Regions from separate parts of the Brachybacterium ginsengisoli genome, predicted to be linked through region 2. Evidence: predicted binding sites of a transcription regulator. Region 2 holds the regulator's gene; the other holds the start of a gene.
What was found. Region 2 encodes HspR, which represses chaperone genes until heat shock. Its sites were predicted from a motif close to AAGTTGAGTCNNNNNGACTCAACTT; they were not measured.
Positions count from the first base shown of each region.

Region 1: the regulator HspR is predicted to act here: its motif matches at 1,258-1,282, upstream of CFK41_RS02360 (Hsp20/alpha crystallin family protein).

Region 1 is NZ_CP023564.1:535,737-538,990, forward strand. Features, by position in the region: gene CFK41_RS02355 (GNAT family N-acetyltransferase) at 1-697, opposite strand, end outside; gene CFK41_RS02360 (Hsp20/alpha crystallin family protein) at 782-1,213, opposite strand; gene CFK41_RS02365 (LacI family DNA-binding transcriptional regulator) at 1,349-2,362, opposite strand; gene CFK41_RS02370 (extracellular solute-binding protein) at 2,551-3,254, shown strand, end outside.
Region 2 is NZ_CP023564.1:2,432,289-2,435,542, forward strand. Features, by position in the region: gene CFK41_RS10840 (TVP38/TMEM64 family protein) at 1-158, shown strand, start outside; gene CFK41_RS10845 (glycosyltransferase family 4 protein) at 172-1,305, shown strand; gene CFK41_RS10850 (heat shock protein transcriptional repressor HspR) at 1,289-1,729, opposite strand; gene CFK41_RS10855 (DnaJ C-terminal domain-containing protein) at 1,808-2,812, opposite strand; gene CFK41_RS10860 (nucleotide exchange factor GrpE) at 2,933-3,254, opposite strand, start outside.

The sequences.
Region 1 (3,254 bases), 1.9 Mb from region 2:
CGATCTGTGCGTGCGAGGGTCGACGCCGGTTGCGAGCCCCCGCGGCACCGAGGACGCGCACGTCCGCAAGGGGCGTCCACCCCAGGTTTTCGTAGAGGTCGACCCCCCGTCCTGTCGCCATCAGCAGCCCCGTTTCGACGTCCTGCTCATGGGCGATGGCCAGGAGAGCACGGGTGACATAGGTGCCCAGGCCCTGTCGGCGGTGGGAGCTGGCGGTGTAGATGCGGTCCAGTACGGCGCAGCTGTCGACGATCGCCATGCGTCCCCGAGCGACGACTCGACCTTCCTGGATGACGGACAGGAGCGTCCAGCGGTCGAAGCTCTCTCGGGCGACCGTGCAGGAGTCCGGCGTGATCGGGTTCTCCACATCTTGCAGTGCCATGTCCGTGACCATGAGTCTCTCCTGGTCGCTGATCAGGTCGAGATCGCCACAGGATTCGAGGTCCGGAGGCGTCTCGTCGACAGCGGAGATGAGAGTCAGCAGGTGGTGCGGTGCGTCGGTGACGGAGGCTGATGCCCGGCGGAGCTCGTCCTCGCTCCAGCGGTACAGGATCGTCTCCGAGCCTGCGTCCCCGTCGCGCGGGCCGACGGTGTGCATGCCGCCCTCGTGGACGGCTTCATGGCCTCGGGTGCGGGCCCAGCCGTCCACCCAGAGTCGTACCAGGGTCTCGCTCAGCTGGTCATGCACTGCGATCACGTCCTCTCTGACGGTGCGACGGGTCGACCTCCCCCGGGCCCTCGGCGTCATGGGGTGCCGAGGGCCCGGGCGGCAGGCAGCGGATCAGGTTGCGGCGGACTCGATCTGCGCCGGCGCGTTGTCCACGGTGACGTCGATCCTGCGGGGCTTGGCCCTCTCACTGAGCGGGATCGTGACGCTGAGCACGCCGTTGCTGTAGCTCGCGGAGATCCGCTCGGTGTCCAGTCCCTGACCGAGGCTGAGCTGGCGCAGGAATGTCCCGCCGGTGCGCTCGCGGGTGATCCACTGTGCACCCTCGTCGGCCGGAAGGGTGCGCTCCGCGCGGATCGTCAGGAGCTGACCGTCGACGTCGACGTCGACCGATCCGGGATCGATGCCCGGAAGGTCGGCCGACAGGACGTAGTGGTCGCCGGCACGGTAGAGGTCCATCGGCATCTGCCGTGGTCCTCGACGTCCAGCATCGAGAAAAGTATGTGCGAAGCGTTCCATCTCCCGGAACGGATCGGTGGTGGCCATGGCGTCTCCTCTCTGATGTGACCCCGGGATTCCGGTGGTCGCCGACCTTGAGCCCCCTCGACTCAAGTGGCGGCAGATTAGCACTCTGCACGAGAGAGTGCCAGAGTCTGGCGCGGTGGTGCCGACTGCTGCGCGTCATCGGAGCGGGGCGGTGCTCCGTCGAGGTACCAGCGTCATGGGCAGGCGTGCCGGCGAGTCGACTCCCGCGCCCGTCTCGTCATCGATCAGGCTGATCAGCAGCTCGACCGCGGTGGCGGCCTTCAGGCGAACGTCCTGGGCGACAGTGGTCAGCTGCGGGCGCACCCAGCGGCTGACGGCCATGTCGTCGAATCCCACGAGGGATATCTGGCCGGGCACGTCGATGCCACGGTCCAGGAGCTCCCCCAGCAGCTCTGCCGCCAAGGTGTCACTCGCGGCGACCACTGCCGTAGGGCGGTCAGGTCCCAGCATGATCTGCTCGACGACGCGAGCCGCAGCTCGGGGTGCGTGATCCGCGTGTAGGGCGCGCACGGTGTCGATGCCCGCTCCTGCGGCAGCCGCGCGGAGCCCTGTGAGTCGTCGGGCCACGACGCCGTCGCCGGGAGTCATGGGGCCGACGAAGGCCAGGCGGCGATGCCCGAGCGCGATGAGGTGCTCTCCGGCTTCCACCCCACCCTGGTGATCGGCGACTCCGACCGTCCTCACGTGCTCGTCGCGAGAGTAGTTGTCGAGGAACACCAGGGGGCGCGCCTGAGTGCGCTCGAGCTCGTTGATCTCATCGGACACCGATCCGTAGACGATCAGGCCGTCTGCGCGCCAGGATCCGAGCGTCCGGGCCGTAGAGACCACGTCCGCGCTGGATGCGGTGATGAACGCGAAGCCGGCAGCGGAGACGGCCTGCTCGACGGCTCCGACCAGGATCGCGTCGTGGGGGTTCTCGAGGAGTTCGCGGCGTTCGTCCGGGTGGTGCACGACCAGGCCCAGCATTCGGGATCTGTTCGCGGCGAGGGAGCGGGCCTGAGCATCCGGGACGTACTCGAGCTCGGCGATGACCTTCCGGACGCGGGCGATGGTCGCCGACGACACCTTGTGCTCGCGGCCGTTGATGACGTTCGAGACCGTCATGCGGCTCACGCCGGCGGCTGCAGCGACGTCCCGAAGACTGCTCACTACGGCTCCTCAGCTGCTTGTCGACCGACCTACCGGTCGATGCTTGACCACCTGTACGGCGAAGCCTACTGTGACCGAGGTGGACCGGTAAACCATCACAGACCGGACCACATGAGGATGTCCCGCTCGGACGCCTCCCACGGGGGCGGGCAACGCCGCCTGCCTCCGCTGCTGATGAAGGAGCCCCGATGACCGATCGAACCGCACCCTCCCGCAGCTATGCCTCTCGCCGTGCACTGCTCGGCGGTGTCGGTCTAGCGGCGTTGTTCCCGACTCTCGCGGCGTGCGGGGGAGAAGCCCCGAGCGAGAAGGCCGCGGGCGACGTCGCCGCGAATTCCGAGGTGGACCTGCCGACGTATGTCGAGGAGACGGCGGTGACCCCGGACATCCCCGGGAGGAACGGATCCACCCCCGGATACACGACGTACCCCGAGGAGCTCCCTCGGACCGTGGACGCGCCCCCCGGTGCGGGTAGCACCTTCGAGCTGATGGTCCCCACCTGGAGCGCGGTCGCCTCGAATCTCGACAACGAGTACACGCGAGCACTCGACGAGGCGCTGGGCGCGACCCTGAGCTACCAGATGACGACCGGCAATGACTACGGCGACAAGCAGGCGGCAGTCTTCGCCTCGCCCGATGACGTGGCCGATTGGGTCTCGGTCTTCGGATGGAACCCGCCTCCGCGCTTCTCGCAGGCCGTCGAGTCCGTGTTCCAGGACCTGACTCCCTACCTCGCGGGCGACGGCATCTCGAAGTGGCCGAATCTGGCGAACCTTCCCACCGCGGCATGGAAGTTCGGTGTGTTCGGCGGCAAGATCTACGGCATCCCCGTCCAAGGTGAGATCGTCACGGATGCGATCTTCTATCGGGCAGATCTCTTCGACTCCCTGGG
Region 2 (3,254 bases):
TGCCCGTCGCCCCCGACGACCTGCTCTGCTACATCGCCGGCACCACCCGGATGCGCTGGCGCACCTACGTCGCGATCATCCTGCTGTGCAAGCCGTGGGCCCTGATCGCCTACGGCCTCGGCATCAGCACCCTCATCCTTCGCTTCCTGCCCTGGTGAACGGAACCTCGTCATGTTCATGAGATCCCGCGCCCGTCGGCGCCCCGCCCCTGCCCCTCTCGCCGCCGCACCCGTCGACGGCCGGCCTCTGCGCGTCCTCCTGCCGACAGGCCTCGCCGCCCTCGCCAAGGAATCCGGGATCGGCGCGGCCATCCGCCATCAGGAGTCGGCGGTGCGCTCGCTGGGCCATGAGGTGGTCACCAACCCGCTGCGCCCCTTCGACGTGGTCCACCTGAACACCCCGTTCCCGGACACCCTGCTGCTGGCGCGCTGGGCACGGCTGCGCCGGCGCCCGGCCCTCGTATGGGCGCACTCCACGGAGGACGACTTCCGCGACTCCTTCCCGGGGTCGAACCGCCTGGCGCCGATGTTCCGGCGCTGGATCGCGCACCTGTACCGCCGCGGCGACACGGTGGTCACCCCCAGCCAGTACTCGAAGGATCTGATCTCCGCGCCGAAGTACGGTCTGCGCGCCCCGATCCGGGTGCTCTCCAACGGCGTGGACACGACCTTCTTCCGCCCGGACCCGTCGGCTCGTGAGCGCCTGCGCGACTCCCTGGGCCTCGCCCCGGAGGCGCAGGTGGTCATCAGCGTCGGTATGCAGCTGCGCCGCAAGGGGATCCTGGACTGGGTCGAGGTGGCCCGTCGGATGCCGGAGGTCACCTTCGTCTGGTACGGCCGGACCGATCCTCGCCTGCTGACCGCCGAGGTGGAGAAGGCCCTGGCCGACGCGCCGGCGAACGCCCTCTTCCCCGGCTACGTGCAGGCTGAGCAGCTGCGCGAGGCGTACTGCGGCGCGGACGCCTTCTGCTTCCTCACCAAGGAGGAGACCGAGGGGATCGTGCTGTGGGAGGCGCTCGCCTGCGGGATCCCCGCGCTGGTGCGCGGGATCCCGCTGTACCGCGACGCGATGCCCGACGGCGTGCTCACGCACCAGGTCACCGGGGACGGCCCCGGCTTCGCGGGCGAGGTCGCGCAGCGCCTCGAGGCGCTGCTCACCGGAGAGCTGGAGGACCTGACGGCGGCCGGTCGCCGCGCCGCCGAGGGCGTGGACCTCGACGAGGTCGCCCAGCAGCTGCAGGAGATCTACCGGCTCGCCGGGGTGCTCCCGGCGCGCTCCTCGCAGATCGTCACGGCCGGCGCGTAGGCCGCCACACGACCAGCGCGTTGCCGCTGTCGCGGCGGCGGGGACGCTCACCGCGGCGCAGCGCGCTGATCTCCCCGTCGCGGTCGGCGGAGAACACGCGCCGCTGGGCCGGGGTCATCGTCTCCAGGGTGTCGCGGACACGACCCAGCTGGTCTTGCAGCGAGGTCACCTCGTCCTGCAGCTCGAGGATCCGCTTGATGCCGGCGAGGTTGATGCCCTGGTCCTGGGAGAGCTCCTGGATCTCCCGCAGGCGGACGATGTCCCGGGTGCTGTAGCGCCGGCCGCGGCCGCGCGTGCGCTGAGGTATCACCAGGCCCAGCCGGTCGTACTGGCGCAGGGTCTGGGGGTGCATGCCGGAGAGCTCGGCAGCCACCGAGATCACGAACACCGGCGCCCGGTCGTCCAGGCGGTGCGACGCGTGCATCAGGTGCTCCTTCCGATCGTGCGGTGCGGGCCGGAGCCGGCAGCAAGGGGTCGACCTCGTGGGGCCGGCGCCGTGACGTCAACGCGCGGCGGCCTCGGTGAGCCCGGCTCGCGGGTCCTCCTCGGCCAGGGCCGCACGCAGGTCCTCGACGGCCTGCTTAGCGGCCCCCTCGACATGGGTGGGGACGGCGACCTGGACGGTGACGTGGAGATCGCCGGTGGACTTCTTGGTCTGAAGCCCCTTGCCGCGCACCCTCAGCGTACGACCCGACGGCGTTCCCGCCGGGACCTTGAGCGAGACCGTGCCGCCGTCGAGCAGCGGGACGGACAGGGTGGTGCCGAGCACCGCCTCGTCGAAGGAGATCGGGACGGTGATCCGGAGATTCGTGCCCTCGGCGCTCCAGACGGAGTGCTCCTCGACGTCGAGGGTCAGCAGCAGGTCTCCGGCGGGCGCACCGCCGGGGCCGGGGCGTCCCTTGCCGCGCAGGCGGATCTTCTGGCCGTCGTGCACCCCGGCCGGGATGCGGACGGTGACCGTGCGGCCGTCGACGGTGAGGCGCAGCTCGGTGCCCAGCGCCGCGTCGCGGAAGCTGACACGGGTGCGGGCCGAGGTGTCCGAGCCCTTCGCCGGGGCGCGGTTCGGGGAGAACCCGGCGGGCCCTCCGCCGCCGAAGCCGCCGCCCTGGCCGCCGAACATCTTCAGCAGGTCGTCGATGTCGGGGTTGCCCGCGCCGCCGCCGGCGGGACGGGCACCGGGCTGGCCGCCGCCGCCGAACATCGAGGAGAAGATGTCCTCGAAGCCGGCACCGCCGGGGCCGCCCTGTCCGGCGGAGAAGCGCGCGCCGCCGGAGCCCATGGCCCGGATCGCGTCGTACTGCTGGCGCTGCTCGGGATCGTTGAGCACCGAGTAGGCCTCGCCGATCCCCTTGAACTTCTCCTCGGCCACCGGGTCGTCGGGGTGGTGGTCGGGATGGAACTTGCGGGCCTGGGTGCGGTAGGCCTTCTTGATCTCCGCGGCGCTCGCGTCCTTGGAGACGCCGAGGACCGCGTAGAAGTCCTTGTCGAGCCAGTCCTGTCCGGACATGTGCGTCTCCTTCCGGGAGCTTCCGATGCGTGGTGGTGTCGTTCAGGGGCGACGGGCGCGGGGCCGGCCGGTGAGGCCGGCCCCGCGTCCGTCAGATGGTGCCGATGGTGGGCACGTCGCTCAGGCAGGACCCCGGGTGCCGACGCGGGCGGGACGGAGCACGCGCTCGCCCATCCGGTAGCCGGGCTGCATGACGAGCGAGACGGTGGTGGTCTCGGCGTCCTCGGAGTCCTCGTGCATGAGGGCCTCGTGGAGGTTCGGATCGAACTCCTCCCCCACCTCGCCGAAGCGCGTCAGCCCGTGGGAGCCGAGCACCTCCTCGAGCTTCTGCGCGATCGCGTGGAACGGGGTGCCCTCGACGATGTCGCCGTGCTGGCGGCCCAGCGACACGTCGTCCAGGACGCCGATCAGCGAGCCGAGCACGCCGGCGATCGCCGCGTCC